One region of the Bacillus sp. 41-22 genome, then DNA from elsewhere that is predicted to be linked to it. Evidence: riboswitches for the same ligand, from Rfam matches in the RefSeq annotation. Region 1 holds a riboswitch; each other region holds the start of a gene.
The links. A riboswitch is a leader RNA that binds a small molecule or an ion and turns the genes downstream of it on or off. The one in region 1 is predicted to bind S-adenosylmethionine.

Region 2: linked by a shared signal. The riboswitch ahead of LCF45_RS01000 (MetQ/NlpA family ABC transporter substrate-binding protein) and the one ahead of LCF45_RS15255 (M20 family metallopeptidase) in region 1 are both predicted to bind S-adenosylmethionine.
Region 3: linked by a shared signal. The riboswitch ahead of LCF45_RS01840 (methionine ABC transporter ATP-binding protein) and the one ahead of LCF45_RS15255 (M20 family metallopeptidase) in region 1 are both predicted to bind S-adenosylmethionine.

What each region holds. Positions count from the first base shown of each region.
Region 1 covers NZ_CP084035.1:2,975,007-2,978,184, reverse strand. Annotated here, with positions in the region: gene LCF45_RS15260 (AAA domain-containing protein) at 1-1,691, shown strand, start outside; SAM riboswitch class I at 1,767-1,868, shown strand; gene LCF45_RS15255 (M20 family metallopeptidase) at 1,957-3,162, shown strand.
Region 2 covers NZ_CP084035.1:170,929-174,106, forward strand. Annotated here, with positions in the region: gene LCF45_RS00995 (methionine ABC transporter ATP-binding protein) at 1-312, opposite strand, end outside; gene LCF45_RS01000 (MetQ/NlpA family ABC transporter substrate-binding protein) at 325-1,137, opposite strand; SAM riboswitch class I at 1,223-1,336, opposite strand; gene LCF45_RS01005 (NAD(P)-dependent alcohol dehydrogenase) at 1,417-2,325, opposite strand; gene LCF45_RS01010 (DUF6612 family protein) at 2,471-3,178, shown strand, end outside.
Region 3 covers NZ_CP084035.1:339,743-342,920, forward strand. Annotated here, with positions in the region: gene pruA (L-glutamate gamma-semialdehyde dehydrogenase) at 1-185, shown strand, start outside; gene LCF45_RS01835 (cysteine hydrolase family protein) at 498-1,043, opposite strand; SAM riboswitch class I at 1,285-1,390, shown strand; gene LCF45_RS01840 (methionine ABC transporter ATP-binding protein) at 1,516-2,535, shown strand; gene LCF45_RS01845 (methionine ABC transporter permease) at 2,525-3,178, shown strand, end outside.

The DNA.
Region 1 (3,178 bases):
TTGTGTTAGCTCATAGTAATGCGGCAGTAGACGTATTAATGAGTGAAGTAACGAAGCAAATTGAGAAGAAGAAGAAATGGACGCCTGGAGAAATTGTTCGTTACGGTTATAGTCAACATGAACATATACGAAATCATGAAACGTTACTTGCATCGAAGTTAGTTGAAACGACGAATGGATCTTGGGGAGAAGAAAGACTCTATTTAGAAGAGACACGACAAGATCTTCGTGAAAAGATTTTATCATATAAAGCGACTTCTGCTGATAAGAAGCGTATACAAGAGATTGAAAGTGATCTTCGAAAGCAAAAAGCGAAAATTAAAGAAGTAGAAAAAGAATACATTGAAAATGCGAAAGTAATCGGTGCGACTTTATCGAAATGTGCAATTGATTCACTTATTTATGAGCGTACATTTGATTTAGTTGTCGTAGATGAAGTAAGTATGGCTTATGTTCCGCAAATCGCATTAGCTGCTTCACTTGGGAAACGTATTGTCGTTTGTGGTGACTTTTTACAGTTACCTCCGATTGCGATGGCGAACCATGAACTCGTTCGCAAATGGCTCGGTGAAGATATGTTTTATCATGCAGGGATTGTTGATTCTGTAAATAAATCAGAAGCACATCCGAACCTTTTTATGCTGCAGGAGCAAAGACGTATGCATACGGATATATCGAAGTTTACGAATTCATTTATTTATAAAAATAGAGTGTACGATCATCCATCTGTTTCAGAGCGTAAAGAACTTGCGAAACTGCAACCGTTCGCAAATGAGGCGAGTGTTTTATTTGATACGAGCTTAATGGGAGCCTTTTCTTTAAAAGACGCTGCTTCCGGTTCTCGTTTTAATATTATGTCTGGTTTAGTAGCGATGCAAATGATGTTAATTGGATTGTTAGACGGTGTTCAATCTATCGGTGTAGTTACGCCTTACAGGGCACAGTCCCGCTTTTTATCAACGTGCATTAGAGAAATGTTGCAGAAAACGAAATATCAAAACATACCAGTTTTAGCGGCGACAGTTCATAAGTTTCAAGGGTCTGAAAGAGATATGATGATTTTTGATACGGTAGATAGTTATCCGCAAGAACGACCTGGCGTGTTATTCTTTGACCATAAAAATCATCGCCTCGTCAACGTTGCAGTTACGAGAGCGAGAGGGAAGTTCATTCAATTATCAGATTGCCACTACATGCGTAAAAATCTTTCGAGAAAACAAGCGTTATCACAATTAACAGCTCATATAGAACGTCACGGAGATGTATATGATCGCACGACATCAAGACAATTGTGGGAGCGGAAAATTTCGAAACGTTTACGCTGGTTTATGGAAATGAATCTTGAAGAGCCGAAAGGGTTATTGAAAGATATTTTAGCCGCAAAACGAAAAATTATTATTTCACTTCCAAGTACAAAGCAAGTAGATAAACGAGTCTGGCAAGCGTTAATGCGTACAAATGCGCAAATAACAGTGTATAGTGATGGACCAGTTCCGTTAAAAAATGTAAAGTTACAAAGACAAAATAAAGCATTCCCGTTTATCGTAATCGATGATGAAATCTTTTGGGCAGGAGCACCTCTTACATCTCAAATGATGTTTGAAGGTAGTATGGAATTTCCGTACATATGTGCAAGATTACAAGCACCTGAAACAATTGGTGTATTAAAAGGATTTTTAGATATTCGGTAAATTCGGATAGGAATTCCTTGACTTTTACTTGGAATAAACTTAGAATAAAAATAATTTAATACAATTTTATGAAAATTCTTATCACGAGAGGTTGAGGGACTGGCCCTATGACACCTCGGCAGCGGATTCTTTATGAATACTGTGCCAATTCCAGCAAGGTAACTTGAAAGATAAGAAAGAAGCTCATTTTGACTGTATATACAGAAGCCTCTTTCTATCTTTTAGAAAGAGGCTTTTTTACGTGAAAATAAAAGGAGGAAGAAAAATGGGAGCGACAGGAGTAACGTCACAAAGAAAAACAATTGAAGAGAGTATAGAAAGAAATAAGGAAAAGTACATAGAAACAAGTCATAATATTCATGCGAATCCGGAGATTGGTAACCAAGAATTTTACGCATCAAGAACGTTAAGTTTGTTGTTAGGAAGCGCAGGATTTCAGTTGCAGCACAATATAGCTGGTCATGAAACAGGATTTATCGCGCGGAAAAGTTCCGGGAAACAAGGACCAGTTATCGCATTTTTAGCTGAGTATGACGCTTTACCAGGACTCGGTCATGCGTGTGGTCACAATTTAATCGGAACAATTAGCGTTGCAGCAGCGATCGCGTTATCAGAAACGCTTGAGGAAATCGGCGGAGAAGTTGTCGTGTTCGGAACACCAGCAGAAGAGGGCGGGCCAAATGGTAGCGCAAAATCGAGTTATGTGAAAGCTGGCTTATTTAAAAACATTGATGCGGCGCTTATGATTCATCCGAGCGGAAAAACAGCTCCAACGAGTCCATCACTAGCGGTCGATCCACTTGATTTTCATTTTTACGGAAAAACAGCTCATGCAGCGGCCTCACCAGAAGAAGGAATTAACGCATTAGATGCGATTATCCAGCTTTATAACGGTATTAATGCACTTCGCCAACAACTTCCGTCAGATGTGAGAATTCATGGTGTTATTACTGAGGGCGGAAAAGCACCTAATATTATTCCTGACTACGCCGCAGCAAGGTTCTTCATCCGCGCAGCAACGAGAAAAAGATGTGCGGAAGTAACAGAGAAAGTAAGAAACATCGCACAAGGAGCAGCGTTAGCAACAGGTACAAAAGTAAAAATTCATCAATTCCAAAATGAAATCGATGAACTACTCGTAACAAAAACATTTAATGACGTTGTAGCGGAAGAGTTAGAACTACTAGGTGAAGATGTAAACCGTAAAGAAAGAGTAGGAATTGGCTCAACAGATGCAGGAAATGTAAGCCAAGTCGTACCGACAATTCATCCGTACATTAAAATCGGTCCAGATGACTTAATTGCACATACGAATGAATTTAGAGAAGCGGCACGTTCAGAATTAGGAGATAAAGCGCTAATTACATCCGCAAAAGCACTAGCAAATACGGCGTATCGATTAATTACAGAAGAAGGTTTGTTAGAAAAGGTGAAGGAGGAGTTTAGGGAGGAGCAGAGGAATCAGGGGTAGGTGGTTAAAATACAGT
Region 2 (3,178 bases), 2.5 Mb from region 1:
TGCGATATTTTCATAAACGGTAACGGTTTTAAGTAAATTGAATCCTTGAAAAATCATGCCGATCTTTTTTCTCGCCTTTGCGAGTTCTTTTGTCGATAAGGTTGTTAACTCTTGTTCATTTATAATGATATCTCCTGTCGTTGGTTTTTCTAATAAATTTACACAACGGATTAATGTACTTTTACCAGCGCCACTATATCCGATGATTCCAAATACTTCGCCCTTTTTTACTTTAAGGGAAGTTGATTTAAGAGCCTCAACATTCCCTTTTTTTGTTGTAAATACTTTGGAGACGTTTTTTAATTCAATCATTATAGTCAGCTCCTACCAAGACGGTAAAACAGAACCATCGAATTTTTTCTCAATGAAATCTTTTACTTCTTTAGATTGATAAGCTTTCTTTAATTTATTAACAACAGCATCATCTTTATTTTCAGTACGAACAACGACCCAATTCACATATGGTGAATCTTTTCCTTCGCGGAAAATAGAATCTTTCGCTGGGCTTAATTTTGCACCTAATGCAAAGTTTGTATTAATTGCAGCTGCCTTTACTTCACTTAGCTGTGTTGGTAATTGAGATGCCTCTAATTCAACAATCTTTAAATTTTTCGGGTTTTCAATTACATCTTTTGCAGTCGCTTTTTCTGTAGCTTTTGGATCAACCTTTAAAACACCTGCTTTTTCAAATAGCTTTAAAGCACGAAGCTCATTTGTTGGATCATTTGGGACAGCGATTGCATCGCCCTCTTTTAATTCTTTTACATCTTTTAAGCTTTTAGAATATACACCCATAGGGAATGTTACTGTGGAAAATACTTCAGTTAATTTCATGTTGCGTTCAGCTTTAAATACGTCTAAATAAGATTTAGTTTGATAGCTATTTACATCGAGGCTTTTTTCATCTAAAGATACGTTTGGCGCTACATAATCATTAAATACCTTTACATCAATTTCGAGACCATCTTTTGCTGCCACTTCTTTTACCTTTTCAAAAATTTGTTCATGCGGTCCACCCGTTACGCCGACAGTAATCTTTTTCTCATCTAATGCTTTTACCTCTTTATCAGAATTAGCACCACATGCACCTAACAATAATACCGCTCCACTTACAATACTTAATAACACCTTTTTCATCTATAATTCCCCCTTAATATACGTTCCAAAATAAAAAGCACCTCTCAAAAATAAGAGAGGTGCCGAATAGACGAAATAGGTTCCTCTCTTATCTTCCAAAACGAAAATCGTTCTGCAGGAATTAGCACCTTAGCTTATACGTTATAAGCTCGGTTGCCGGGCATCATCGGGCCAGTCCCTCCGCCACTCTTGATAAGAGTATGTGTATGTAGTTTTTTAATATGGTACTAATAGTAAATCTTACAAAAAGAATTGTCAATATTATTTTCTGAATATATTTTATTTTAAGGTAATCGAAACGTTCCCTTTTTTATGTCCCTTTTCCACATACATATGAGCTTCAGCAATTTCTTCTAATCGGTAAGTTCTATCAATAACGGGCTTTAGTTTTTCCGTTTCGACTAGTTTTTTTAATAGAATCATATCCTCTTTACTTACCTTGGCCATCATTCCATTAACAGATACATATTTTCCATTGGGTGTTAATGTATTTGTACAAAGGGATTTTTTATACTTCCCAACTGCATCAAATATAATATCGTAGCATTTGCCTTGCTTAGTAAAATCTTCTTTCGTATAATCAATTACTTTATCAGCTCCTAAAGATTGCACGAGTTCAAAATTTGAATTACTACAAACAGCCGTAACGGTCGCGCCGAAATATTTAGCAAGTTGTACAGCAGCTGTTCCTACTGATCCGGAGGCACCATATATGAGCACTTGTTGCCCTTTTTTTATACGGCCCTTTCTCAGGAAATGTAATGCTGAAGTTCCGCCAAAAGGAATAACTGCCGCTTCTTCATACGTCACATTGGTAGGTTTTAATGTTATTAATCCACTTTCATGTACGCATGTGTACTCGGCATAACCACCGAGGTTTAGTTCTGTTAATGCAAAAATTGGATCACCTTTTTTAAATTGAGTTACATCTGTTCCTACTTCTTCGATTTCACCGGATAACTCTACGCCGAGTACAGGTTTTCTCGGTTTTCTGAAACCTAATATGATCCTCATAGGAATCCAAAATAAGAGGGGGCTATTAAAGCCGCGTATTCTACAATCTCCAGTCGTTACACTTGTTGCGTGAATTTTAATTAATACTTCGTTCTTTTTAGGTGTAGGTTTCTCTATATTTTGAAGCTGAAGAACGTTAGGTGGTCCATACTGTGTGCAAATGATCGCCTTCATAATGACCTCCTGAAATGAGTTGTTGTTATTTACATCATATTTAAAACCTTCATTAAACATGTCGCTATATAGCGAATAAAGATTAAAAATTATATAGATTTCGTAGGAAAAGAGGTGATATTATTTTGGGAAAGGGGGCGACATTATGAAAAAAACTATTATTATTTCAAGTTTAGTGCTTGCAATCAGTCTAGGGGTAGGGTGTAGCAATGAGAAAACAACAAAGACTGATGAACCGAAAAAAGAAGCCATGCAAAAAGAAAAGGAATTAGAAGCGAAGGATGTTTTCAAGAAAACGAACGAAGCTTTTAAAAATGAAGAAAATGTAACGATGACATATGATGTAGGGTTAAAAGCTGAGGGAACAGAGATGGATATATTAAAGGCTAAGATGCAATTAGAGCCAAAGACAAAGAATTCTCGTTCTGAAATGAATATTTCTGGTACAGATGTTGTAGTGTATACTGTGGATGGTAAAGTTGCTGGTGAGGTGAAAAACCCTAATACAGGAGAAGTTATAACCGTACCAGAGGAGCAATTAAACGCTGGTGGAATGAAAGCGACTCAAGATATTATAGATAATTTAGAAGTACCAGCAGTAGTTTTAGATAAAATGAAGATGGAGAAAAGCGGAGATAAATATAAACTGAAATTTACATTAAAAGGGCAAGAAACAGAAAGTATGTTAACTAGCATGGATGAAACGCAGAAGAAAATGTTACAAGCACAAAATGCGAAGATAGAAGAAGTGGATGCAGAATATATCATTACAAAAGATTTTAAATATGAATCAGCGAAGATAGATATGATTATGAGTAGTAATGGTAAGGATAAGGCACACATTATTACGAAT
Region 3 (3,178 bases), 2.6 Mb from region 1:
ATATTGAAAAAGCACGTGAAGACTTCCACGTTGGTAACTTATACTTCAACCGTGGATGTACTGGTGCAATCGTAGGTTACCAACCATTCGGTGGCTTTAACATGTCTGGTACAGACTCTAAAGCTGGTGGCCCTGATTACTTAGCGCTTCACATGCAAGCAAAAACTACTTCTGAAACTTTATAAGAAATAGTAGAAAAGATCTTCACAGACTGTGAAGATCTTTTCTTTTTGAGAAACTCTCTATAATAGAAGCTAGTTAATTTCAATCAAGAAAGGTTTCTAAATATTACTATTTTTTCTTTTGGATTAGTTAAACCTTGTTAATATCGGGATAAACATGAAAATAGAAACAAAACAGCGAGAAAAATTGACTTATTAGTCATATTTTTTAGTATTCATTTTGAGGATTTCCTGTATAATACAATTTGAAAGAAAATCTATGGTTAGACAAGAGAACACTCCTTTCGGCTTTGCTAACTGAAAGGAGTGTTTTTTTTAGGTCGCTAAAAACTCTTCTGTACTCATTATATTTGCGTATACTCCATTTAAACTCGCCAAAATTGTATTATGAATATAAACAGCTGGTATAGTAGCATTCTTAAATGAAAGATCTTTTGTAGCACAAGCATCGTGTATTACGGTACAGTGAAGACCAAAATCAAAAGCAGCTCTTACTGTAGCATCAATACACATATGGGTCATCATCCCGCATATTACGACGTGCTCAATTCCTGAACGTTGTAATTGTTCTAGAAGATCAGTTTCTCGGAAGCTATTTGGATAATGTTTAAGGATAACGGTTTCCTCTCTAAGTGGACGGACATTTTCGTGAATATGGACACCTTCTGTATTGGGTAGGAAAAAAGTAGCGCTATCTTTTATAGCTACATGTTGGATATGAAAAATAGGTTCGTTTCTTATTCTAAAATGTTGTAGTAGCTGACTAGCATATTCACTTGCTTCTACTGGATTACGTAATTCCATCATTCCGCTTGGAAAATAATCATTTTGAATGTCGACGAGCAAAAGAGCTGTTTTCATATATCTATCTTCCTCCGATTTCATATTCAAATAATGTTATTCAATGAATAGAGAAGATTCTCCTTTTTAAAAGTATGAGTGAGAAGGATTTTACATAACTTTAAAAATCACTATTGTATTGTTACTTCTTATTTAAAAATTTAAATAGAGAAATAATTAATATTTTTCCGAAAAATGTATTGACTCTCATTATTCTGAGTTCTATAATAAGACTTAATTAAACGACAATTAAATCGATACACTCTTATCCAGAGAGGTGGAGGGACTGGCCCTACGATACCTCAGCAACGGGTTTTTTTAATACCGTGCTAACTCCAGCAAGCCTATAAAGGCTTGGAAGATGAGAAGATGTGAATGAGTACATATAAAAGTGCTCTCCTTCTTATCTTTTATTACTGATAAGGAGGAGAGCACTTTTTATTTTACCTCGAAAGCTCTACTTCAAGTTTTACAGCATATAGGAGGGAAGAAAATGATTTCTTTTAACAATGTAAGTAAAGTATATGAATCAGGTGGGCAATCTGTTCATGCGGTTGAGGATGTAACGCTGTCAGTTGAAAAGGGCGAAATTTTTGGCATTATCGGATTTAGTGGTGCTGGAAAGAGTACGCTATTACGTTTAGTAAATATGTTAGAAAGACCAACTGCAGGAACAATTTCAATAGATGATAAAGATATTACATCATTATCGGCGAAAGAATTGCGGACACTAAGACAAAGAATTGGGATGATTTTCCAAAGTTTCAATCTATTTAATTCAAGAACGGTGTTTGGGAACATTGCTTATCCATTAAGGTTAGCGAAATTGCCAAAGAATGAGATAAAAGAAAGAGTGAATGAACTACTAAAATTTGTTGGTTTAGAAGATAAAGCGAACTATTATCCAGAACAGTTATCAGGTGGGCAAAAGCAGCGTGTTGGGATTGCAAGAGCACTTGCGACATCACCCGATATTCTCATATGTGATGAGGCAACATCAGCTTTAGATCCGGAAACAACAACAGAAATCTTAAATTTATTAAAGAAAGTAAATAGAGAGTACAATTTAACGATTCTACTTATTACACATGAAATGCACGTTGTGAAAGAAATTTGTCACCGTGTAGCCGTTATGGAAAAAGGAAAAGTAATTGAAGAAGGAAAACTGTTTGACGTTTTCACACAACCAAAAACAAAGACAACTCAAAATTTTGTACGCTCTGTTATTAATGATCACTTACCAGAAAGTGTTCTAGCGAAAATTCAAAACGGAGGTCAGATTTATCGCCTGACTTTTACTGGGGAAGAGACAGGGCAGCCTGTACTATCATATATTGCGAAAAACTATAACGTCGATGTAAATGTTCTTTATGGAAATATTATTGAACTCCAAAATGTGCTATTTGGAAATCTTCTTGTAGAACTACAAGGTGAACAGAAAGAAATTCAAAAAGCATTACAACATCTAAGACTGCAAGTGCAGCTGAAGGAGGTAGAAGCTCATGCGAGTTGATTGGAGTATATTTTGGCCTCGCATATTAGATGCGACGGGGGATACCCTCTTAATGGTAATTGTAACCCTTATATTTGCTACAATTCTCGGTATACCTCTAGGTTTACTGTTGTATGTAACGAGAAAAGGAAATTTTTTAGAAAATAAATGGGTCTTTTCTATTCTTAATATCATAATTAATACAATTCGTCCGGTTCCATTCATTATCTTTTTAGTAGCTTTAAGCCCACTAACAAGAAGTGTTATTGGAACGACGATTGGAACGGCTGCAGCAATCTTCCCAATGACGTTAGTTGCATCAATTGGTATTGCTAGAATGGTTGAAACCAATCTTGTTTCTGTTCCGAAAGGAGTAATTGAAGCAGCACAAGCAATGGGCGCTTCACCACTTAGAATTGTTTTTGAAATCCTCGTACCAGAAGCTTTAGCACCATTGATCCTAGGTGTCACGTTTATGACGGTCGGTTTAATTGAATTTTCTGCAGTCGCAGGACTTGTCGGTGGTGGCGGTCTTGGTGACTTAGCAATGACATATGGTTATCAACGCTTTGATACGTCAGTTATGTTTGTAACGGTCGTTTTACTTATTATTCTTGTACAGGTGGCTCAAAATTTAGGGAACTACTTTGCGAAAGTCTTTTTA